Regions from separate parts of the Streptomyces sp. NPDC036764 genome, predicted to be linked through region 3. Evidence: riboswitches for the same ligand, from Rfam matches in the RefSeq annotation. Region 3 holds a riboswitch; each other region holds the start of a gene.
What was found. A riboswitch is a leader RNA that binds a small molecule or an ion and turns the genes downstream of it on or off. The one in region 3 is predicted to bind cyclic di-AMP.
Positions count from the first base shown of each region.

Region 1: linked by a shared signal. The riboswitch ahead of ACZ69Q_RS42760 (M23 family metallopeptidase) and the one ahead of ACZ69Q_RS00560 (M23 family metallopeptidase) in region 3 are both predicted to bind cyclic di-AMP.
Region 2: linked by a shared signal. The riboswitch ahead of ACZ69Q_RS04975 (peptidoglycan DD-metalloendopeptidase family protein) and the one ahead of ACZ69Q_RS00560 (M23 family metallopeptidase) in region 3 are both predicted to bind cyclic di-AMP.
Region 4: linked by a shared signal. The riboswitch ahead of ACZ69Q_RS33330 (transglycosylase family protein) and the one ahead of ACZ69Q_RS00560 (M23 family metallopeptidase) in region 3 are both predicted to bind cyclic di-AMP.

Region 1 covers NZ_JBVJPT010000021.1:20,914-26,610, forward strand. Annotated here, with positions in the region: gene ACZ69Q_RS42755 (PrsW family intramembrane metalloprotease) at 1-1,063, shown strand, start outside; gene ACZ69Q_RS42760 (M23 family metallopeptidase) at 1,187-2,209, opposite strand; cyclic di-AMP (ydaO/yuaA leader) riboswitch at 2,221-2,378, opposite strand; gene ACZ69Q_RS42765 (PP2C family protein-serine/threonine phosphatase) at 2,593-3,405, opposite strand; tRNA gene ACZ69Q_RS42770 (tRNA-Met) at 3,527-3,600, opposite strand; gene ACZ69Q_RS42775 (dihydrofolate reductase family protein) at 3,852-4,985, opposite strand; gene ACZ69Q_RS42780 (MarR family winged helix-turn-helix transcriptional regulator) at 5,052-5,567, shown strand; gene ACZ69Q_RS42785 (GTP cyclohydrolase II) at 5,678-5,697, shown strand, end outside.
Region 2 covers NZ_JBVJPT010000001.1:1,159,740-1,165,436, reverse strand. Annotated here, with positions in the region: gene ACZ69Q_RS04985 (TetR/AcrR family transcriptional regulator) at 1-371, shown strand, start outside; gene ACZ69Q_RS04980 (SGNH/GDSL hydrolase family protein) at 614-1,399, opposite strand; gene ACZ69Q_RS04975 (peptidoglycan DD-metalloendopeptidase family protein) at 1,672-2,610, opposite strand; cyclic di-AMP (ydaO/yuaA leader) riboswitch at 2,615-2,772, opposite strand; gene ACZ69Q_RS04970 (alpha-galactosidase) at 3,080-5,149, opposite strand; gene ACZ69Q_RS04965 (tyrosine-protein phosphatase) at 5,330-5,697, shown strand, end outside.
Region 3 covers NZ_JBVJPT010000001.1:134,764-140,460, reverse strand. Annotated here, with positions in the region: gene ACZ69Q_RS00575 (bifunctional acetate--CoA ligase family protein/GNAT family N-acetyltransferase) at 1-416, opposite strand, end outside; gene ACZ69Q_RS00570 (HPr family phosphocarrier protein) at 597-878, shown strand; gene ACZ69Q_RS00565 (GntR family transcriptional regulator) at 1,058-1,753, opposite strand; gene ACZ69Q_RS00560 (M23 family metallopeptidase) at 1,943-2,728, opposite strand; cyclic di-AMP (ydaO/yuaA leader) riboswitch at 2,741-2,905, opposite strand; gene ACZ69Q_RS00555 (M16 family metallopeptidase) at 3,118-4,506, opposite strand; gene ACZ69Q_RS00550 (M16 family metallopeptidase) at 4,503-5,697, opposite strand, start outside.
Region 4 covers NZ_JBVJPT010000012.1:102,177-107,873, reverse strand. Annotated here, with positions in the region: gene ACZ69Q_RS33340 (cytochrome P450 family protein) at 1-476, shown strand, start outside; gene ACZ69Q_RS33335 (transglycosylase family protein) at 642-1,700, shown strand; cyclic di-AMP (ydaO/yuaA leader) riboswitch at 1,909-2,108, shown strand; gene ACZ69Q_RS33330 (transglycosylase family protein) at 2,113-2,802, shown strand; gene eno (phosphopyruvate hydratase) at 3,124-4,410, shown strand; gene ACZ69Q_RS33320 (FtsB family cell division protein) at 4,511-4,987, shown strand; gene ACZ69Q_RS33315 (DUF501 domain-containing protein) at 5,013-5,531, shown strand; gene ACZ69Q_RS33310 (Ppx/GppA phosphatase family protein) at 5,666-5,697, shown strand, end outside.

The sequences.
Region 1 (5,697 bases), on a different contig from region 3:
GGGTGCCTGCGCGGCCGCGCTGATAGCGATCGTCGCCAACAGCTTCGCGACCAAATGGATAGCGACCGCGACGGCCGATCCGTCGCACGCGGACACCCTGGGCGCGACCGTCATAGCGCCCGTCGTGGAGGAGATGGCGAAGTCCGCGGCCGTGCTGCTGCTCTTCCTCTTCCGCCGCCGGGACTTCACCGGCATCGTCGACGGCGTGGTGATAGCCGGGGTCACCGCCACCGGCTTCGCCTTCACCGAGAACATCCTCTACCTCGGTACCGCCTTCGGTACCGACCAGCTCACCGGCGACCGCGGCATCGCCTCCGTCACGGCGGCGACCTTCTTCGTCCGCGTGATCATGTCGCCCTTCGCGCACCCGCTCTTCACCGTCCTGACCGGCATCGGCTTCGGCATCGCCGCGCTGTCGGGTGAGCGCCAGCATGTGCGCCGCGTCCTGCTCCCGCTCCTCGGCCTGCTGCTCGCGATGGGCATGCACGCCCTGTGGAACGGCTCCTCGACCTTCGGCGAGTACGGCTTCTTCGCCGTGTACGCGACCCTCATGGTGCCCGCGTTCGGGCTGCTGACCTGGCTGGTGATCTGGACCCGCCAGCGCGAGCTGCGGACCGTGCGCGAGGAACTGCCCGCCTATGTCGTCGCCGGGTGGCTGGCGCCGGGCGAGCCGTTCGCGCTGGGCTCGATGCGGGACCGACGGGTCGCCCGGCAGTACGCGCGCCACCACGGCGGGCGGTCGGCGGCGCGGGCCGTGGCGCAGTACGAGGCCTACGCGACCTCGCTCGCGTTCCTACGGCACCGGGGGCGCCGCGGGCGGGCCGGCGCGGACTTCGTCGTACGGGAACAGGAGTTGCTGCACGAGCTGTGGCACCGCCGGGAGTTCGCCCGCCCGGCCCTGGAGCACGCGGCCGCCGCACAGGCCTGGTGGGGATACGAGCACAGGTACGGGCAGACGTACGCGGCGCCGGCGCCGGTCTACTGGCAGTCCTACGGCCAGGTCGACGCTCCCGTGTACGGCCCGGCGGCGCCGTACCCCGCGTACAACCCGTACCGGATGTGACCGGGCCGGGATTCAGGGGGCGCCAACAGGCTCTGCGGGCATGCCGAAACCGGCGGTCCTGACGTCGGGGGGTCGCCGTCAGGACCGCCGGGGATCAGAATTGAACGACCGGCGGGGGGTGCCTCAGGGGGTGAGGCCCTTGCCCTGGAGCCACGCCATCGGGTCGATGCCGTTGGCGGCGCCGTCGGGGTGCACCTCGAGGTGCAGGTGGGCGCCGGTGACGTTGCCCGTGGCACCGACGCGGCCGATGACGTCGCCCGTGTTGACCTTCTGGCCCACGCTGACGCTGATCGAGGACTGGTGCGCGAACCAGAGCTCGGTGCCGTCGTCGAGGGTGATCTCGGTCTTGTAGCCGTACGAGCCGTCCCAGCCGGCGAAGGTGACCGTGCCGGAGTGGATCGCCTTGATCAGCGTCCCGGTGGGGGCGGCGAAGTCGAGGCCCGTGTGGTAGCCGGAGGACCAGTAGGCGCCGGCCTGACCGAACGTCGAGGTGATGGTGTACGAGGAGGTCGGCAGCGTGTACTGCTTGGCCAGCTCGGCGAGGCGCTCGGCCTCGGCCTTCTTGCGGGCCTCTTCCTCGGCGGCGGCCTTCGCGGCGGCGGCCTTGGCCTTGGCTTCCTCCTCCGCCTTGGCGGCCGCTTCGGCGGCCTCCTTCTCGGCGGCGGCGACGGCAGCGGCGGCGGCCTTGCTGTCGATCTGGTCCTGCTGGAGCTCGGCCTGGGCGATGATCCGGCTGCGCAGCGCCTCGCCGGCGTCGGAGCCCTGCGCGGTCTGCTCGGTGGTCTCGCCCATCGTGCTGAACGCGGTGGCCGTGTCCTCGGCGGGCTCGGAGGAGTCGTCGGAGATCAGCGGCAGGTCGGGCATGGTGATGGCGACCGGCGGCTTGCCGCTGTTCGCGCTGGCCATGCCGCCCGCGCCGACGGCGGCTATGACGCCGACGCCGAGAACCGTGGAGCTGCGGGCGAGTCCCCCGCCGCGCTGCTTGGAGACGCGATGCCTGCCGCGAACGGGACGAATGGACTCCGCGGTGGGGTTCCACTCCTCGAACGGGCCCTCGTCGGTGCGGTAGCTGTCGTAGCCGAAGGTGTCGGTGGTGCGCTGGCTCGGCACGAACGGGGCTTGCGGAGCAGGCCGGTTTGACGCCACGTGGGCGTACTCCTTTCCTTCCTTCTCGCCTACCGGGTTAGCTGACGGGTTCGGAGCAGGAAGGTCTCCTACGCGCGTATACCAACCGTGCTTCCACGGCGGAATCCGTGCGATTCACCCCAGGGTGGTGGTTCCCCGGCTCCCTTGCGGGACTCGGCGCGTGCGCACGGAGCCGACTCTTGTGACGGCTGGGACGACCGCGCTGCGTTATCGAACGTTAATAGACGCGGGGTATGGATTCCAAGCTGTTCCTCTTGATCATTAACGATTTTCGCCTGGACTTACGGGTCATGAGTGGCCTAATTCGGGCGAGTTGGCCCAGGCTCAGAGGCCTCACAGGTATTGACGGTATGTCAGTTGTTATGCGGAGGGCGGTCGACCGATCACCGCCGGTGACGGCGGTCGAGGGATCGCGGCGGCGTGGCGCGGGCGCCCCGGCGTAGGGCCATGAGGGCCATGTCGTCCGCCATCCCTCCACCGGAGTGCCGTCGCACCTCCACCGAAAGCACACCGAGCAACGCACCCGGTTCGCGCAGTGCGTTGGCGCGCCCCGCGAGGCCCGTCTCGGGGTCGTAGAACCGTCCGCCGTCGTCCCGCGCCTCGGACAGCCCGTCGGTGTACAGCAGCAGCGTGGCCCCGCACGGGAAGGCGGCCTCCTCGGCCCGGTCGGGCCAGGTGCCGAGCTCGCTCATGCCCAGCGGCAGGGCGGGTTCGGTGGCGGGCAGCGGGCGTACGGTGCCGTCGGCGTACAGCAGCAGGGGCGAGAGATGCCCGCGGTTGACGAGGCGCACGGTCGCGTCGCCGTGCGGCAGTTCGGCGAGTACCACCGTGGTGAACCCTTCGCGGATCCCGCCCCCTTCGCGCCTGGCCCGCTCGCGCGCCAGCGCCCGCTCAAGTCGCTGCGCGACCGCCTCCAGCGTGGCCTCCTGTTCCGCGGCCTCCCGGAAGGCGCCGATCACGACCGCGCTCACCCCGACCGCGCCCATGCCCTTGCCGCGCACGACACGGAGCATGAACCGGACGAGGATGGCCGCGACGCCTGTGAGCACCGTGCCGCGCTGCGAGTGGAGCGGGGCGGCGACCAGGGGCGCGGCGGTGAGGAACGGGGCGCCGGTGTAGTCGAGGGGTGTGGCGTGGTCGTACACGGCTCCGGCCGCGATCAGCAGGGCGGGGAGCGACCGGACGAACCGGCGCATGAGATCCGCCCTTCCTCCACCTCACCAGGGTCACCGAAGCGGTGGTGGGGGCGAGCGCTGAGGGCCGACCGGGAAAACACTCAGGGCCGGAACTGAATCAGTTCCGGCCCTGAGTCTTCAGTAGCGGGGACAGGATTTGAACCTGCGACCTCTGGGTTATGAGCCCAGCGAGCTACCGAGCTGCTCCACCCCGCGTCGTTGAATCCATAGTACGCCATCCGCGGGACCCAAAGCACACGACTTTCCCGGGAGCCGTTTCTGACCAGGACTTTTCGGGCGGTTGTGCGGGCCAGGTCACATCGGACAGCGGGTCGCACAGGGCGGCGGGAGGGCGGTTCAAAGGGCTTGGCGGAGGCGATTCAGAGAGTGACGGAGGCGGTTCAAGGGCTTGGCGGAGGCGATTCAGAGAGTGACGGAGGCGGTTCAAAGGGCTTGGCGGAGGCGGTTCAGGGCGCCAGGTGGGCGTTGGGCGCCTTGGCCCGCTCCTCGTACTCCGGCAGGACCAGGACGGCCACGCCCTGCGCCGCCAGCATCCCGCTCCCGTCGGCCCCCGTCACGAACGTGTCCGGCTCCCGCCACGCCGTCACCACCCGGCGGACGCCCGCTTGAAGGATCAGCCGTGCGCAGGGCACGGGCCGGGACGAGCGGTGCGTGCAGGGCTCCAGGCTGCTGTACACGGTGGCGGACGCGAGCCTCGGGTCCCCGGCCGCGATCTTCGCCAGGGCCGCCTCCTCCGCGTGCACCACGGGATCGCCGCCTTCGCGGGAGTACCCGCGCGCCAGCTCGGTGCCGTCGGCCGCGACGACCACCGCGCCGACGCTGAAGGCCGTCGCCGACGGCGGACACTGCGCCGCAAGCTCGCAGGCCAGCGCCAGCCAGTGCCGGTCCGCGGCCGAGGGGACGGCGCCGGCGCCGGGTGCCGTCGGCGCGTAGCGCATCAGCACGACGTCCTCGATGCGCCGCGACTCCAGCAGCCGCAGCCGGCCGCCCTGATAGCCGCCCGGCCCGAACAGCCGCGGCGCCTCGGGATCACCCACGAACAGCGGCGCCAGCACGAGCTGCAACTCGTCCGCCAGCCCCTGGAGCATGAGCTGGGTGTGGATGGTGCCGCCGCCCTCGACCATCAGCCGCTGCACGCCGCGCACCTCGCGCAGATGCGCCAGCAGGGCCCGCCAGTCCAGCTCCGGCCCCAGCGCGACGACGTCCGCCGCGACCGGCGCCTGCCGCAGTTGCTCCGCGCCCTTGTCCGTCGTGTAGACGATCTTCTCGCCGCCGGTGTGCCAGAAGTTCGCCGCCGGGTCCAGCTCGCCGGACGCGCTGACCGTGACCTTGAGCGGATACTCCGGCCTGCCCGCCGCCGTCCGCGCGGCCCGCCGCTCGGCCGAGTTCACCAGCAGCCGCGGGTTGTCCGCCCGGATCGTGCCGGCGCCGATCAGAATGGCGTCCACGGACGCGCGGACCTCGTCGACCCGGTCGAAGTCGGCCGGGCTGGACAGGAGCAGCCGTTCGGGGGTGGTGTCGTCGAGGTAGCCGTCCAGGGAGACGGCGGCGGACAGCAGGACGTAGGGGTACGACGGCATCGGCGCGCTCTCCGGCTCGACAGACTCGATCTTGGTTCAAGTTTGAAACAAACCTACACTGGTCCCATGACGACTCGCTGGCTCACCCCCGAGGAGCAACGCGCCTGGCGCGCGTACATCGGCGCCGCCCATCTGGTGGAGGACGCACTGGACCGGCAGCTCCAGCAGGAGGCCGGCATGCCTCACATGTACTACTCCATCCTGTCCAGCCTGTCCGAGTCCCCGGAACGGCGGCTTCGGATGACCGATCTCGCGGAACGGCTGAAGATCACCCGCAGTCGGCTGACCTACGCCGTCACGCGACTGGAGAAGGACGGCCTGGTGCGGCGCGAGGACTGCCGCTGGGACAAACGCAGCAGCATCGCGGCGCTCACCGACGAGGGCATGACGGTCCTTGAGGGCGCGGCGCCGGGCCATGTCGAGACCGTGCGCTCGGTGCTCTTCGACCGGCTGAGCCCGGAGCAGGTCCGGCAGCTAGAGGAGATCTTCACGCAGGTCACCGAGGGCTTCCAGGGCGACGCGGCGAAGGTCACCGGGGACGACGTGCCCTGGCGGCGACGCTCGGCCAAGTCCTGTTCGTGACCTGGACGACAATTCTGTTGATTCAAATTTAAAGCACGGGTAGGGTCCTGGGTCGAGGACCTGCTTCAAATCTGAAGCAGACACCCACGTACGGAACCCGGAGAACCCGCATGCCCGACTTCACCGCCGC
Region 2 (5,697 bases), 1.0 Mb from region 3:
TGCGGCGGCTGCGGGCGGCCGTGCGCTGGTACGCGCCGACCGGCCAGGCCAAGGGCTGGCGGCTGTGGATCGAGGGCTGGGCGGCGGCGCTGCGCGAACCCGCGCTCCAGGAGGTCACCCGGGACCTCGACCGGCAGTGGAAGGGGGCGATCACCGAGGTGATCGCCGAGGGCGTCGCCGCCGAGGAGTTCCACTGCCCGGACCCGAACGGCACGGCCCTGCGCCTGACGGCCCTGCTCGACGGCCTCGCCGTACAGCTCACGTCGTACCCGGGCGCGATCTCACGCGCGCGTGCCCAGGAGTGGGTGGACGAGGCGCTCGCCCGGGAACTCGGGCTGGAGCGAAAGGCGTTGACGGCGTCGAACCGGTGAGCCTGTGTGCCGGGACGCTGTGTGCGATGCCGCCATGTGCCGGGACGCTGTGTGCGATGCCGCCATGTGCCGGGACGCTGTGTGCGATGCCGCCATGTGCCGGGACGCTGTGTGCGATGCCGCCATGTGTCGTACGCAGCACCGAATCCCGCACCCCGCACCCCGCACCCCATGCGTACGTCCGGGCCGCACCGATCAGCCATCGGTACGGCCCGGACCTATCGCTCGCTCGCGAACGGTTCTCAAGCCACCGATCGGATCCGCATCTTGATGTCGTCCGGGGAAAGAGCGCCCTTGGCCGTCACATGGTCCCCCGACGACTCCCCGCGCAGTCGTCGGCCGATCCACGGCACCAGGTACTCCCGCGCCCAGTGGACGTCGTCCCGGCGGACCTCGAGGGTGCCGCGGGGCGGGAGCGGCGGCCAGGGCTGGTCCGGGTCCGCGGGGATCTCCAGGCCGAGGACCTGGCCCGCCCGGAGCGCCACGCGTGTGTGCCCGTCGGCGGACAGATGGAGCCGGTCGTCGTCCCAGGCCCGGCGGTCCTGAACGGTCTTCAGGGACCACAGGTCGAGCACCGGGCAGCCGTACCGGTCGGCGATGGCCCGCACATGTCCGTTGTACGTGGCGATCTTGCCGCGCAGATGCTTCAGCACGGGTACGCCACGGGTGTCGAAGCCAGTCGTCACCATGACGGTGCCGACGGCCGAGGTGAGCCGGATGATCGCCCGCTCGAAGCGCTCGGCGACCTCGTCGGGGTCGGTTCCGGGTCGGATGATGTCGTTGCCGCCCGCACAGAACGAGACCAGGTCCGGGGCCAGTTCGACGGCCTTCGGAAGCTGGTCCTCGATGATCTGGTCGAGCAGTTTGCCGCGTACGGCGAGGTTGGTGTACTTGAAGTCGCCCTCGGGTCGCCTGTCCGCGAGGAGGACCGCGAACCGGTCGGCCCAGCCGACGAACGCCCCGTCGGGGCCGGGGTCGCCGACGCCCTCGGTGAAGCTGTCCCCCACCGCAACGTACGACCCGATCACTGCACTGCTGTCACTCTTCGAATCGTCTGCCACATCGGCACATGATTCACCTTTGAATGTGACCTACGCGACCGTAGGAAAGGGTTGACGATCGGTGAGATAAGCCACTCCTAAAGTGTTCACCAAACCTGGAATAACCCTCTGAGCAGGGGTGTTGTGGTCAAGCCAAACCGCCCTGTCGACACCCCCCGAAACATGCCGAAGACCGGACCCGGGGATCGGGGTCCGGCCTTCGGCCGCGTGTCAGGCAAGTGGTTGTCGCGTGGGTCGCGTCAGCCGATGGCGACACCCTTGCCGCGCAGGTAGGCAACCGGGTCCACGTCCGAGCCGTAGTCCGGCGTGGTGCGGATCTCGAAGTGCAGGTGCGGGCCGGTGACGTTGCCGGTCGCGCCGGAGAGGCCGATCTGCTGGCCGGCGGTCACGGTCTGGCCGCTGGAGACCGAGAGCGACGACAGGTGGGCGTACTGGGCGTAGTAGCCGTCGGCGAGCTGGATGACGACCTGGTTGCCGTACGCGCCGCCCCAGCCGGCCGAGACGACGGTGCCCGCGCCGACCGCCTTCAGCGGGGTGCCGGTCGCGGCGGCGAAGTCGACGCCGGTGTGGTAGCCGCTGGACCACATGCTGCCCGCGACCTTGTAACCGGTGCCGAGGGAGGCGCCGGTCAGCGGGGCGGAGAAGCCGTTGACGGTGCTGGTGGTCTCGGCGGCCGTGGTCGCCTTCTGCGCCTTCTTCGGCGTGGAGGACTTCGAGGCGGACGAGTCCTTCGAGGACGACTTGTGCGTCGAAGAGGGCGCGGAGGACGACGACTTGGGGGCGGTCGTCGCGGCCTTCTTGCCGCCGATGGCGAGCTTGAGTCCCGGGTGGATCAGCGACGGGTCGGAGCCGACGGCCTCGCGGTTGTCGGAGTAGAGCCGCTTCCAGCCGCCGCTCACGTTCTGCTCGTCGGCGATCTTCGAAAGGTAGTCGCCGACCTTCACAGAATAGGTCCGTACGTCAGCCTTCTTCTGGGCGGCCTTCTTCTCAACGGCCTTCTGGCCGACGACCGGAAGGGACTGAACGGCCTTTTCCGAAACGGACTGCGAGGGAGCGGCGTGGGCGCCGGTTGCCCCCATGAGCGGGAGAGCGAGAGCGGCGCCACCGGTTCCGGCGACGGCGATGGAGCGGGTGAAGCGCAGGGACTTCGGACGGCGATGCTTACCCTTCGCGGGCATGGCGAATTCCTCTCCGGCGCCTGCGAGGTGAGCTGTCGGGTGCGGGCTGGAGATGCCCGGCCGCGCCGAGGTGCGGCTTGACCCCTAGCCGTTCCGGAGACCGGAACAGGCGGTTCTACCTGTGGGTCCCCCGCTCCTGCCGTGGACGGGTGAGTTTGCGCGGAATCCGAGCGGCGGCAGGATTGGGCGTCCGTCCGGATTGGTGGCGAACGTAAGCGAGGAAGACGCATGGGAACAAGTGAGAGGTTCCGTCCGAATGCGTTCCTGTTGATCCCTTGTGGGAATTAACCGTCACCGTCCGTTAAATACAGGAGTGCCGCCGGACCCAAAGCCCCTTGAAAAGCATACGAATTACGTGGACATGACGGGCGACTCACGGTCACGGATATGACGCTCCTCACGTGACACTGCTCCAGCTTTCCTTATTGCAGAGCGAGTTGGAATGAAGGCGCCAATTCGGACAGAACGCCTAGATGCGACGGAGTCGAATAACTGCCGCATCAAGGTCGCCTCGCAAGCCGGTACGCAGTCCGTGATGCACCAGTACGGCACCTCGGTGAATTTCGCCCGTTTCAAGGCATTCATACGCTGCTGTCGGATCCAGGCCGCGCAGCCGCAGCGCCGGAAGGGGCTCGCCGAAGCTCTGCGCCTGGAGCCAGGCGAGGACGACCGCCTCGTCCCCGAGCACGTACTGCACCGCGCTCAGCCCGCCCCGCGGGGCCCGCAGCCGGTACAGGTCGCCGCGCTGCACCAGGGGCCGGATCTCCTTGTAGAGCTCCACCCACTCCCGCGCCTCGGCGAGCTCCTCCTCGGTCCACTGGGCAAGGTCACCGCCGACCCCGAGCACGCCGGCCATCGCGCTCACGAACCGGAAGCGCAGCGAGCTGGCGCGATGGTTGAGCATGGCGTTCGGGCTGTCGGTCACCCAGGCGGCCATGGCCCGGGCGGGGTGGATCTGGCTGAAGCCGTGCTGGATGGCGAGCCGGTCGAGGGGGTCGGTGTTGTCCGAGGTCCACACCTGGTCCGTACGGCCGAGCACGCCGAGGTCGATGCGTCCGCCCCCGCCCGAGCAGGACTCGAAGGCGACGCCGGGGTGAGCGGCGCGCAGCCGGTCCAGCAGGTCGTACAGGGCGCGCACATGGTCGACCCACAGGCGCTGCGGGTACGGCTCACCGGGCCAGCCCGCGTCGCTGAAGCAGCGGTTGAAGTCCCACTTCACATAGTCGATCGGGGCACTGGAGAGGAGCCCGTCGAGCTGCTCCCAGAGGTACTCCCGGACGTCGTCGCGGGCGAGGTTCAGCACTAGTTGATTGCGGAATTCCGTCCGCTTTCGTCCCGATTGATACTGAACCCACTCGGGATGCGCGCGGTACAGCTCGCTGTCCGGATTGACCATTTCCGGTTCGACCCAGATGCCGAACTGCATGCCGAGCGCGTGCACGTACTCGGCGAGCGGCTTGAGGCCGGAGGGGAAGCGGTCGGGGTTGGGCGTCCAGTCGCCGAGCCCGGCGCGGTCGCTGGTGCGCGTCCCGAACCAGCCGTCGTCCACCACGAACAGCTCGACGCCGATGGCCGCGGCCCGCCGCGCGAGGAGGCTCTGCTGCTCCTCGGAGATGTCGAACTCCGTCGCCTCCCAGGAGTTGAACAGCACCGGCCGGTCCTGGTCGGCGTCCGGGATCACGTACGCGCGCTGATACGCGTGCCAGGCGCGGCTGGCGCCGCCGAAGCCGCCGTCGCTCCACAGGCCGGCGAAGACGGGCGTGGTGAAGGACTCCCCCGCCGCCAGCCGCAGCAGGCCGGAGTCGTCGTGTCCGGCGCCGCCGGTGACCTGCACGCGCGCGTCCGGGAGTTGGGCCACGGCGATCCGCCAGGACCCCGACCAGCCGAGCGCGCAGCCGTAGACCTCGCCGCGCTCCTCGGTGGCGTCCGTGTCGAGCGCGACCCACGGCAGATGCTGGTGCCCGGTGTGCCCGCGGCGGCTGCCGATGACCTTCTCGCCGTAGGTGAGGGGGGCCCGCGCCAGCCGTGACTCGGCGCCCCAGCGGCCGTGCAACTGGGACAGCCGCCAGCCCTCCCTCTCCGGCAGCGTCCAGGTGGCCGAGTCGGCGCGCAGCAGCTCCAGATCGCCTCCCTGGTTGTCCAGGGTCACCCAGCGCTCTACGACGTCCTCGCGCATCCGGTAGTGCAGCGTGACCTTCAGTGCGCCGTCACGAAAAAGCAACCGCAGTTCGTCACCCTCGGACTCATGCCGCTCGAAGCTCCACTCGGTGCCGCGCCGCTCGTCGCTGCGCACGGACAGGGCGGGCCGAACGAAGCGCGGGCCGCCCTCGACCGGGTACTCCTCGCGCCCGTCCAGCGGGGACTCGAAGGGCCAGTACTCCGGCAGCGGGCGGACGGCGAGGGCCTCGGCGTCGGCGAGCCCGATGCGCGGGCCCCAGTGGAGGTGCAGCAGCTCGTCCCCGTCGGTCAGGTGGACGGCGTAGCTGCTGGTCGGCCCGGAGAGGACCCACGTACGGCCGTTGTCGGAGATGTCCAGCATCAAACCCTCACAGAGACGAACAGGCGCGATCAAGTACCAACATCATCAAGGGTCGTGCGGCCCTGAGGCAACGCCTGTGGACAACTCATTGGCCCTGGAATCCATGTCGTATGGTCGAGATCGCACCCCGTCGGCCGCATCGCCGAGCCGCGCCGCCGGGGCCGACCGGGAGGAGCCCCCGTGACGCAGCAGATCCCGTCGACCGAGCCCGAACTGGCCGGGGTTCGCAACTTCCGTGATGTGGGCGGCCTGCCCACGGTGGACGGACGACGGGTGCGGCACGGAGTGCTGTTCCGCAGCGGCCATCTCGCGCACGCGACCGCCGAGGACGCCGGCTTCCTCGGCTCGCTGGGGCTGCACACGATCTTCGACTTCCGCAACGCGGCCGACCAGAAGCTCGAAGGACCGGACATCGAGCTGCCCGGCGTGCGCAATGTCAACCTGCCGCTGTCCGACCCGGCGGACGGCGCGGAGTTCTGGAAGATGGTCCGGGACGGCGATCTCGACCAACTGCGCGGGATCCTGGCGGACGGCAAGGGCGCGAACCG
Region 3 (5,697 bases):
GCGACCGCGGCGATATGTTCGAGGAGGGCGGAGGCGACGCCGCGCCCCTGGTGGGCGTCCTGGACGAGGAAGGCGACCTCGGCCTCGTCGGCCGGTGCGGACGCGGGCATTCCGTCGGCGCCGATCCGGTCGTAGCGTACGGTGGCGATGAACTCGCCGCCGATCGTGGCCGCGAGTCCCACCCGGTCCACAAAGTCGTGGTGCGTGAAGCGGTGGACGTCCTTCGCGGACAGTCGCGGGTAGGGCGCGAAGAAGCGGTAGTACTTCGACTCGTCCGACACCTGCTCGTAGAAGCTGACCAGGCGCTCGGCGTCATCGACGGTGATGGGGCGGATGCGCGCGGTGCCGCCGTCGCGCAGCACCACGTCGGCTTCCCAGTGGGCGGGGTACTCGTGCCTGTCCGAGGCGCTCTGCATGGGGCCCAGATTACGGCTCGCGTACGACAACGGCGCGAGGCAGTCTGTTCGGGACGTCACATGGGGTCGAGGCCGCGACCCCACGGTCACTTCGGAGGGGGACAGCCGTCCCGTTCCGGCATGCTTCACGTGTGTGGGAAACTGGTCTAGACAACCCTGAACACCGAAGGGCAGCATCACATGGCTGAGCGCCGCGTCAACGTCGGCTGGGCCGAGGGCCTCCACGCCCGCCCCGCCTCCATCTTCGTCCGAGCCGCCACGGCCACAGGCGTCCCGGTGACGATCGCCAAGGCTGACGGCAACCCCGTCAACGCGGCCTCCATGCTGGCCGTCCTGGGTCTGGGCGCCCAGGGCGGCGAGGAGATCGTCCTCGCCTCCGACGCCGAGGGCGCGGACGCCGCCCTCGACCGTCTGGCGAAGCTGGTCTCCGAGGGACTCGAGGAGCTGCCCGAGACGGTCTGATCGACCTGATTGGGTATCCGTAGCGAACGGTGAAGCCGCGCCCGCCTTTCCGGCGGACGCGGCTTCACTGTTTTCCGGCAGCCGTTCTGGGAATTCACGGGATGGCGGTGGCACATCCGAAAAAGGGCAGCAGAAATTCCCTGCCGCCGAATATCTCCTCTTTGTATACGGCGCCGGTGTTAATGCCGCAGGCTCGGCATGTTTACGGGATGTTGCGAATTCCTCACACGATCCGGGCGCTCGCCGCCGGTGCCGAACCGCAGGCGGTGCGCGGAGAGGGAGCGCTCGGTGTGCAGCGCCGTGATCGCGCGGGCGCGTTCGCCGTCGCCGCGCGCCACCGCGTCCACGATCGCGCCGTGCTCGGTCCAGGACTCCACGGGGTCGGCGGGCGCGTCCACGGCATACATCCAGGCGATCTTGTGACGGAGCTGGGCCAGTATCGAGGTCAGGGCGGGGCTGCCGGTGGACTGGGCGAGCGTCTCGTGGAACCAGCCGCCCAGGGAGCGCAGGTCGTCGCTGTTCCCCCGCTTGGCCCGCTCCTGCCCCAGCCTGACCAGGCCGCGCAGGACCTTCAGATGGGCCTCGGTGCGCCGCTGGGCGGCCCGGGAGGCACCGAGGGGCTCCAGCAGGCTGCGCATCTCCAGCAGGTCGGTGGCCTCCTGCTCGGTCGGTTCGGCGACGCACGCGCCCGCGTGGCGCCGGGTCACGACGAAGCCCTCCGCCTCCAGGGTGCGCAGAGCCTCTCGCACCGGGACGCGGGAGACACCGTAGCGGCGGGCGAGCAGTTCCTCGGTGAGCCGGCTGCCGCGCTCGTAGACACCGGCGACGATGTCGTCCCGGATCGCCGTGCACACCGAATGCGCCGGAATACGCATGACCGACCTCCGCCTTAATCCCCGTGAAACGTCGACGAATGACGTGTTCCCGAGGACTCTATTGCAACCGGCCGGAATTTCCGACGGCGAGCCGGAATCCATGGATATTTTTTGGTCAGCGCATCCGCCGGGAAACATCGAAAGCCCCGGCTCGGGGAGCCGGGGCTTCGAGGACGCGTGGTGGCGGCGTCAGACGTTCACGCCGTGCCCGCGCAGATAGGCGACGGGGTCGATGTCGGAGCCGTACTCCGCCGTCGTGCGGGCCTCGAAGTGCAGGTGCGGCCCGGTGACGTTGCCGGTGGCGCCGGACAGGCCTATCTGCTGGCCGGGGGTGACGGCCTGGCCCACCGAGACGCCGATGGACGACAGGTGGCCGTACTGGGTGTACGTGCCGTCGTTCATCCTGATCACGATGTTGTTGCCGTACGACCCGCCCCAGCCGGCCTCCACGACGGTGCCGGAGCCGACCGCGTGGACGGAGGTGCCGCTGGCCGCGTGGAAGTCGACGCCGGTGTGGCTGCCGGAGGACCAGACGGCGCCGCCGGTCTTGTAGCCGGTGGAGACGTACGAGCCGGCGATCGGGGCGACGTACGACAGCAGGCGCTTGCGCTCGGCCTCGCGGGCGGCGCGCTCCTTGGCCTCGCGCTCCTGGACGGCCTTCGCGGCCGCCTTCATGCGCGCGGCCTCCTCGGCGGCCTTCTTCGCGGCGGCGGCCTCCTTGGACGCCCTCTCCTGGGCGATGGCCTGGGCGTCGATCTGGTCCGCGATCGAGTTCTCGACGGTGATGACGGGGATGAGGCCGGTCTGCTCCGCGGCGGGTTCGGCGGCGAGCGCGGGGGCGGCCAGGGCGCCGACGACGCCGGTGGCGGTGAGCGCGGCGACTCCGGCCGCGCGGGCGGTGGTGCGCTCGAACCGGCCGGGCCGACGGTGCTTCCCGGTGGGGCGGTTCTTCCCCGTGGCGCAGGTGAACGCCATGAAGTGGCTGGTCCTTTCCTTCCCTCTCGCCTACCGGGTTAGCTGACGGGTTCGGAGCAGGAAGGTCTCCTACGGGCCCCCTCGCGGCTCGCGCGGGCGCCCGATTCACCCCAGGGACTTCGATGGGTCCCCGGCTCCCCTGGCTCGCGCCGTACGGGGACTCGGCGATGGCTGTCCGGTGCCGCGGACGCGGCGCACTGCCTGACGGACAGCCCGCAAGACGCTAAACGGGGCATCTTTCAATCCCCAAACGGATCGCGGCTTTTGTAGCGCATCCCACAGGCCAGACAGGCAACCTCTGCCTCAATTCGGGCATAAGGGGGCCCTGGTGACTCATAGGTCACCAGGGCCCTACGCGCGCGTGGCGCCGGACGGCGCGAGCTCGTCCTCTACTCGGCTGCCACGACGGTGACTTCACCGATGCCGAGGGCCTCGACCGGCTCCCGGATCTCGGCCGCGTCGCCGACGAGGATCGTCACCAGACGGTCCACCGGGAAGGCGCTCACGGCCGCCGCGGTGGCCTCGACCGTGCCGGTCGCGGCAAGCTGCTGGTAGAGCGTCGCCTGGTAGTCGTCGGGCAGGTGCTGCTCGACCTGGTCGGCCAGCGTGTTCGCCACGGACGCGGCGGTCTCGTACTTCAGCGGCGCCACCCCGACGAGGTTCTGCACCGCGAAGTCCCGCTCGGCGTCGGTGAGCCCGCCGTCGGCGACGCCGCGCAGGACCTTCCAGAGGTCGTCGAGGGCCGGACCGGTGTTCGGGGTGTCGACGGAGCCGCTGATGGCGAGCATCGCCGCGCCGGTGCCGTCCGGGGCGGAGCGCAGGACCTGGCCGAACGCCCGCACGCCGTAGGTGTAGCCCTTCTCCTCGCGCAGGACCTTGTCCAGGCGGGAGGTGAGGGTGCCGCCGAGGCAGTAGGTGCCGAGCACCTGCGCGGGCCACACGCGGTCGTGCCGGTCGGGGCCGATACGGCCGATCAGGAGCTGCGTCTGGACGGCGCCGGGACGGTCGACGATGACGACCCGTCCGGTGTCGTCCGCGGTGACCGGCGCAACGGGGCGCGGCTCACCGGGGGAGCCGGTCCAAGCGCCCAGGGTGTCGCCGAGCAGGGCGTCGAGGTCGACGCCGGTGAGGTCGCCGACGACCACGACGGTGGAGGTGGCGGGGCGTACGTGCCGCTCGTAGAAGGCGCGTACGGACGCCGAGTCGATGCCGGCGACGGTGTCCTCGGTGCCCTGGCGCGGGCGGGACATGCGCGCGGTCGCCGGGAACAGCTCCTTGGAGAGCTCCTTGGCGGCCCGGCGCGAGGGGTTCGCCAGCTCGTGCGGGATCTCGTCGAGCCGGTTGCGCACCAGGCGCTCGACCTCGGAGTCCTCGAACGCGGGCGCCCTGAGGGCGTCGGCGAGCAGGCCGAGCGCCTTGGGCAGCCGGGAGACGGGAACCTCCAGGCTGACCCGGACGCCGGGGTGGTCGGCGTAGGCGTCGAGCGTGGCGCCGCAGCGCTCCAGCTCGGCGGCGAACTCCTCCGCGGTGTGCTTGTCCGTGCCCTCGGACAGGGCGCGCGCCATGATCGTGGCGATGCCGTCGAGGCCCTTCGGCTCGGCGTCCAGGGGCGTGTCCAGAAGCACCTCGACGGCGACGACCTGCTGGCCGGGGCGGTGGCAGCGCAGGACGGTGAGGCCGTTGTCCAGCTTGCCGCGCTCGGGTGCCGGGAACGCCCAGGGCCGGGCCTGGCCCGCCTGGGGCTGCGGGTGGAACTCCATGCTGGCGAGCTCGGTCACTGCGCCGACTCCTCGTTCTCGTCGGTGACGGGGGCGGCCCCGTCGGTGGCGGCGGCTTCCTGTTCCTCGGCCTCGTCGCCGACCGGCTCGTACACGAGCACCGCGCGGTTGTCGGGGCGCAGACGGGCCTGGGCGACGGCCTTGACCTCCTCGGCGGTGATGTCGAGGACGCGCTGCACGGCGGTGAACGCGAGCTGCGGGTCGCCGAACAGGACGGCGTACCGGCACAGTTCGTCGGCGCGGCCCGCGACGGTGCCGAGCCGGTCCAGCCACTCGCGCTCGAGCTGGGCCTGCGCCCGCTCCATCTCCTCGGCGGTGGGACCCTCCTGCGCGAAGCGGGCGAGCTCCTCGTCGACGGCCGACTCGATGCCCGGCACCTCGACGTCGGCGGAGGTCTTCACGTCCAGCCAGCCCAGGGAGGGCGCGCCGGCCAGCCGCAGCAGGCCGAAGCTGGCCGCCACGGCGGTACGGTCGCGGCGTACGAGGCGGTTGTAGAGGCGGGAGGACTCGCCGCCGCCGAGGACGGTCAGCGCCAGGTCGGCGGCGTCGCACTCACGCGTGCCGTCGTTCGGGAGGCGGTAGGCGGCCATCATCGCGCGCGCTGGGACGTTCTCCTCGACGACCTCGCGGAGCTGCTCGCCGATGACGTCGGGCAGCGAGCCGTCGCGCGGGGCGGGCTTGCCGTCGTGGCCCGCGATCGTGCCGAAGTACTTCTCGACCCAGGCCAGCGTCTGCTCCGGGTCGATGTCGCCGACGACGGACAGGACGGCGTTGTTGGGCGCGTAGTAGGTGCGGAAGAACGCGCGGGCGTCCTCCAGGCTGGCCGCGTCCAGGTCGGCCATCGAGCCGATCGGCGTGTGGTGGTACGGGTGTCCGTCGGGGTACGACAGCGCGGTCAGCTTCTCGAAGGCCGTGCCGTACGGGACGTTGTCGTAGCGCTGGCGGCGCTCGTTCTTGACGACATCGCGCTGGTTTTCAAGGCTCACCTCGTCGAGCGCCGTCAGGAGGCTGCCCATGCGGTCGGCCTCCAGCCACAGCGCGAGCTCGAGCTGGTGGGCGGGCATGGTCTCGAAGTAGTTGGTGCGCTCGAAGCTGGTGGTGCCGTTCAGCGAGCCACCGGCGCCCTGGACGAGCTCGAAGTGCCCCGTGCCCTTGACGCTGTTCGAGCCCTGGAACATCAGGTGCTCGAAG
Region 4 (5,697 bases), on a different contig from region 3:
TCGCCCTGCTCACCCACCCCGAGCAGCGGGCCCGCCTCCAGACCTCCCTGGCCGCCCACGACACCGCCCTGCTGGAGACCGGCGTAGAGGAACTCCTGCGCTACGACGGCCCGGTCGAGCTCGCCACCTGGCGCTTCGCCACCGAGCCGCTCACCATCGGCGGGCAGGACATCGCGGCCGGCGACCCCGTCCTGGTCGTCCTGGCCGCCGCCGACCGCGACCCGGAGCGGTTCGCCGACCCCGACGTCCTCGACCTCGGCCGCCGCGACAACCAGCACCTCGGTTACGGCCACGGCATCCACTACTGCCTCGGCGCCCCGCTCGCCCGTCTGGAGGGCCAGACCGCCCTCGCCACGCTCCTCACCCGCCTCCCGGATCTCCGACTCGCCGTGGATCCGGGGGAGTTGAGGTGGCGGGGCGGGCTCATCATGCGCGGACTGCGTACGCTTCCGGTGGAGTTCACCCCGGTTGGGTGAGTACGTCCACCTCCGCAAACGTGACACGCACTCATGACTGTGATCTTCACGTGATCTACGCGGCATTAACTTGTGACAAGTGATCGTCTGCCTATACGTTCACGGATCAACAAGGCGTCCAGGTTTACGCGCCGTGTTCAGTGCTGCCTCGCGAAAGGTCCCCGCATGCTCTCCGGGAACGGTCGTCACCGTCGCCCCCGTCAGGCTCCGGCTCTCCTCGTCGCGGCCGGAGTCACCGGGTCAGCGATCGCCATCCCGCTCCTCGGCGCCACCGGCGCGAGCGCCGCCGACGGCACCGTGTGGGACAAGGTGGCCGAGTGCGAGAGCGGCGGCTCGTGGAGCGCCGACAGCGGCAACGGGCACTACGGCGGACTCCAGTTGACCCAGGACGACTGGGAGAAGTACGGCGGCCTGGACTACGCCTCCAGCCCCGACCTGGCCAGCCGCTCGCAGCAGATAGCCGTGGCCCAGGACATCCTCGCGGACCGGGGGACCAGCCCCTGGGGCACGTGCGCCGTACTCAACGGGCTCACCAAGAAGTCCGGATCGGTCGACCTCGACACCGGAGTGGAGGACGACTCACCCTCCGAAGTATCCGGATCATCCGGATTGCTCGATTCGTCCAACTCATCGAATTCGGCCGATTCATCAGAGGAGTCCGGCTCCTCCGGCTCCGGCGATTCCTCCGACACGTCGACGCCGTCCGGCGATCCCTCGAATTCGGCGAGCGGCACTCCCGAGACTTCGTCCGAATCGCCCGAGAAGTCCTCTTCCTCGCCGTCTTCGTCCTCTACGCCCGACAAGTCCTCCAAGTCCGATGCGTCGCCCGAAGCGACGGACTCGCGATCGCCGGAGAGCTCGCCCGTCGAGACGCCCGAGGCGGACAATCAGGACAACTGGTCGCAAGATGCGGGCTCCTGGAGCCTGGTCGACACCGGCTCGGTCGACGGCGCGGCCGAGGGTGCGGTCGAGGAAGCGACGACCGGCACCGGTCGGCACCGCGGCCCCAGCGCCGACGAGAGCGACACCGTCGAGGCGGCCACCAAGTCCACCGGACGCCATGCCTCGTACAAGGTCCGCGAGGGCGACACTCTCGCCTCCATCGCCGACTCCCTTGACCTCGACGGCGGATGGCGCGCGCTGTACCAGGCGAACCGGAAGGCCATCGGTGTTGACGCGAACCACATCTCTCCCGGTCAGACCCTGGACGTCCCCGTCAAATAGCGGTCGAACAGGGCGAAAAACAGCGGCAGTTCGCGTCATGTTTCGCGGTGAATGTCCGTTTTAGATGGAGTGAGAGATAGATCTCAGAAGCCCTGATCGTCTTTGTAATTCCGCGAATCGCGTGTCTACGGTCATGACCGCTCGCCACCAGTGCGAGCCCCGACAGCCGTCACGCCGAATCCTGCCGGCGGTCGTACGGGAACAGTCGTCGCGTCAAGCGCCGTAGGCAGGAGCGGGGGACCCAAGGTTTGCGCCGGGTCCGGCAGTTGAGGTCCTTCGGGGCCGCACGGCCGGAACCGGCTCGGGGTGAAGCCGCGCAGCGGGAGCCGAGAGGCGAACGTGCGCGGCCGGGCAACTCAACCGGCCCGAACCCGACAGCTCACCTCGTAGGCGTCGGTGAGGGGATCCAACCATGCTGTTTTCCAGCAAGGGCAAGCACCGTCGTCCGTCCAAGGCCGCTCGCGCCATCGCCGTCGTCGGCGTCACCGGTGCCGCCGCCGTCGCCGCCCCGCTGATGGCGGCCGGCAGCGCCTCGGCCGCCACCGCCTCCGAGTGGGACGCCGTCGCCCAGTGCGAGGCCGGCGGCAACTGGTCGATCAACACCGGCAACGGCTACTACGGCGGTCTGCAGTTCTCCGCCTCCACCTGGGCCGCGTACGGCGGCACCCAGTACGCCGCCACCGCCGACCAGGCCACCAAGGCCCAGCAGATCGCGATAGGCGAGAAGGTCCTCGCTGGCCAGGGCAAGGGTGCCTGGCCGAACTGCGGCACCGGCCTGTCGAGCGCCGCCTACACCGGCGCTCCCGCCGGCGGCTCCTCGCAGAGCACCGAGTCCACCACCCGCTCCTCCGAGCAGCAGTCGGCCTCCCGCTCCGCCGACCGCCCGGCGGCGAAGAAGAGCACCAAGACCGTCACCACCCCGACCGGCAAGAAGGTCAAGAAGGGCGACGGCGAGTACAAGGTCGTCAAGGGCGACACCCTCAGCTCGATCGCCGAGAAGAAGAACGTCAAGGGCGGCTGGGAGAAGCTCTTCAAGCTGAACAAGGACATCGTCGAGGACGCCGACCTGATCTACCCCGGTCAGCAGCTCCACCTGAAGTAAGAGGGCGCGGCCGCGGCGAATACGCGGCCCACGGTTGAACCACAGCGCCTTCACATCCGTGGACCTCATAGTGAAGGCGTCGTGAGGGTCGCCCCCGTCCCCACGAACTCCCCGCCTCGGTGCGTTTTCCCCCGTACGCACCGGGGCGGGGCTCTTTGTTGTGTGCGGTTGTGGGCGGACATTTTTGTTCCGTTCGGAAACAATTTACTCTCGGTTCTGTCCACGGGGCGGTCGACCGCTGGTCTGATGCCCGGAGCCGGTTAGGCTCGTCTCGCAGTACCCACCGCGGACTGCGTACCCGCGTCACATCCCATGAAGGAGATGCTCGTGCCGTCCATCGACGTCGTCGTAGCCCGGGAAATCCTGGACTCCCGAGGTAACCCCACGGTCGAGGTCGAGGTCGGCCTCGACGACGGCAGCACGGGTCGTGCCGCCGTTCCGTCCGGCGCCTCCACGGGCGCCTTCGAGGCCATCGAGCTCCGCGACGGTGACCCGAACCGCTACCAGGGCAAGGGTGTCGAGAAGGCCGTCCTCGCCGTCATCGAGCAGATCGGCCCGGAGCTCGTCGGCTACGACGCCACCGAGCAGCGCCTGATCGACCAGGCCATGTTCGACCTGGACGCCACCGACAACAAGGGCTCCCTCGGCGCCAACGCCATCCTCGGCGTCTCCCTCGCCGTCGCCCACGCCGCCTCCGAGGCCAGCGACCTCCCGCTCTTCCGCTACCTGGGCGGCCCGAACGCGCACCTGCTGCCCGTTCCGATGATGAACATCCTGAACGGCGGCTCGCACGCCGACTCCAACGTGGACATCCAGGAGTTCATGATCGCCCCGATCGGCGCGGAGTCCTTCTCCGAGGCGCTGCGCTGGGGCACCGAGGTCTACCACACCCTCAAGAAGGTCCTGAAGAGCCGCAGCCTGTCCACCGGGCTCGGCGACGAGGGCGGCTTCGCCCCGAACCTCGGCTCCAACCGCGAGGCCCTCGACCTCATCCTCGAAGCGATCAAGGAAGCCGGCTACGCCCCCGGCGAGCAGATCGCCCTCGCGCTCGACGTCGCCGCCTCCGAGTTCTACAAGGACGGCAAGTACCTCTTCGAGGGCAAGGAGCGCTCCGCCGCCGAGATGACGGAGTACTACGAGGAGCTCGTGGCGGCCTACCCGCTCGTCTCCATCGAGGACCCGCTGTTCGAGGACGACTGGGCCGGCTGGAAGGTCCTCACCGAAAAGCTCGGCGACAAGGTCCAGATCGTCGGTGACGACCTCTTCGTCACCAACCCGGAGCGCCTGGCCCGCGGCATCGACGACGGCGCCGCCAACGCCCTGCTCGTCAAGGTGAACCAGATCGGCTCGCTCACCGAGACCCTGGACGCCGTCGAGCTCGCCCAGCGCAGCGGCTTCAAGTGCATGATGTCCCACCGCTCCGGCGAGACCGAGGACGTCACCATCGCCGACCTGGCCGTCGCCACCAACTGCGGCCAGATCAAGACCGGCGCCCCGGCCCGCTCCGAGCGCGTCGCCAAGTACAACCAGCTCCTGCGCATCGAGGAGATCCTCGACGACGCCGCGGTGTACGCCGGCCGCAGCGCCTTCCCGCGCTTCAAGGGCTGACCCCACCTGGGTAAGGCTTAGCCAGTCGTACGTACGTCCCCGTACTCGGTCCCGTACCGTGTGCGGGGACGTACGCACGTGAAAGGGGAGGCGAGAGCCGATGGCCGTCAAGGACCGGGACCGTTTCTCCACCGCGACCAGGATCCGGTTGCTCGGCGAGCAGACTGCGGCCCGCGTCTACCGCTCCCAGACCAAGCGGCAGGCCCGGCGCTCCCGGCTCACCAGCCGCGCCGCGCTGCTCGCGCTGGTGGTCTGCTCCCTCGTCGTGGCGCTGGCCTACCCCATAAGGCAGTACGTCTCCCAGCGTGCCGAGATCGCCGACCTCCAACGGGAGAAGGAGGAGGCCGCCCAGCGCGTCGAGGACCTGCGTGACATCAAGGCACGCTGGCAGGACGACGCGTACGCCGAGCAGCAGATCCGGCAGCGGCTGCACTATGTGATGCCCGGGGAGACCGGCTACATCGTGGTCGACCCGGACGCGGCGAAGAAGTCGCGGACCGACCAGAGCGCGGCCGACCGCCCCTGGTACGCGAACATCTGGGACGGGGTCGACAAGGCCGACGCCGCCGCCCAGTGAGAACCGAACCGATAGAAAGACAGGCATGGAAACGCCCCCGCCGCCCACCCCGCGCACCGAGCCCACCGACGCGGACGTCGAGGCCTTCAAGCAGCAGCTCGGGCGGCCCCCGCGCGGGCTGCGCGCGATCGCGCACCGGTGCCCGTGCGGGCAGCCGGACGTCGTCGAGACGGCCCCTCGGCTGCCCGACGGTACGCCGTTCCCGACGCTGTACTACCTGACGTGCCCGAAGGCCTCGTCGGCGATCGGCACGCTGGAGGCGAACGGGGTGATGAAGGAGATGTCGGCGCGGCTGGAGAGTGATCCGGAGCTGGCCGCGGCGTATCGCTCCGCACACGAGGACTACATCCGGCGGCGCGACGAGATCGAGGAGCTGACCGGGTTTCCGAGCGCGGGTGGCATGCCGGACCGGGTGAAGTGTCTGCATGTGCTGGTCGCGCACTCGCTGGCGGCCGGGCCGGGGGTCAATCCCCTGGGGGACGAGGCGATTGCGATGCTGCCCGAGTGGTGGATGAAGGGACCGTGTGTGGTCGCGGCCGAGTGATCTCGCCCCCGCCGCCCCTACCCTTCCCCGGGGGCTGCGCCCCCGGACCCCCGCATCGGCCTGAACGGCCTCGTCCTCAAACGCCGGACGGGCTGAAAGAACATGACCGGTCCCGTACATCAGAAGGGCACCCCATGACCCGCGTCGCCGCCATCGACTGCGGTAC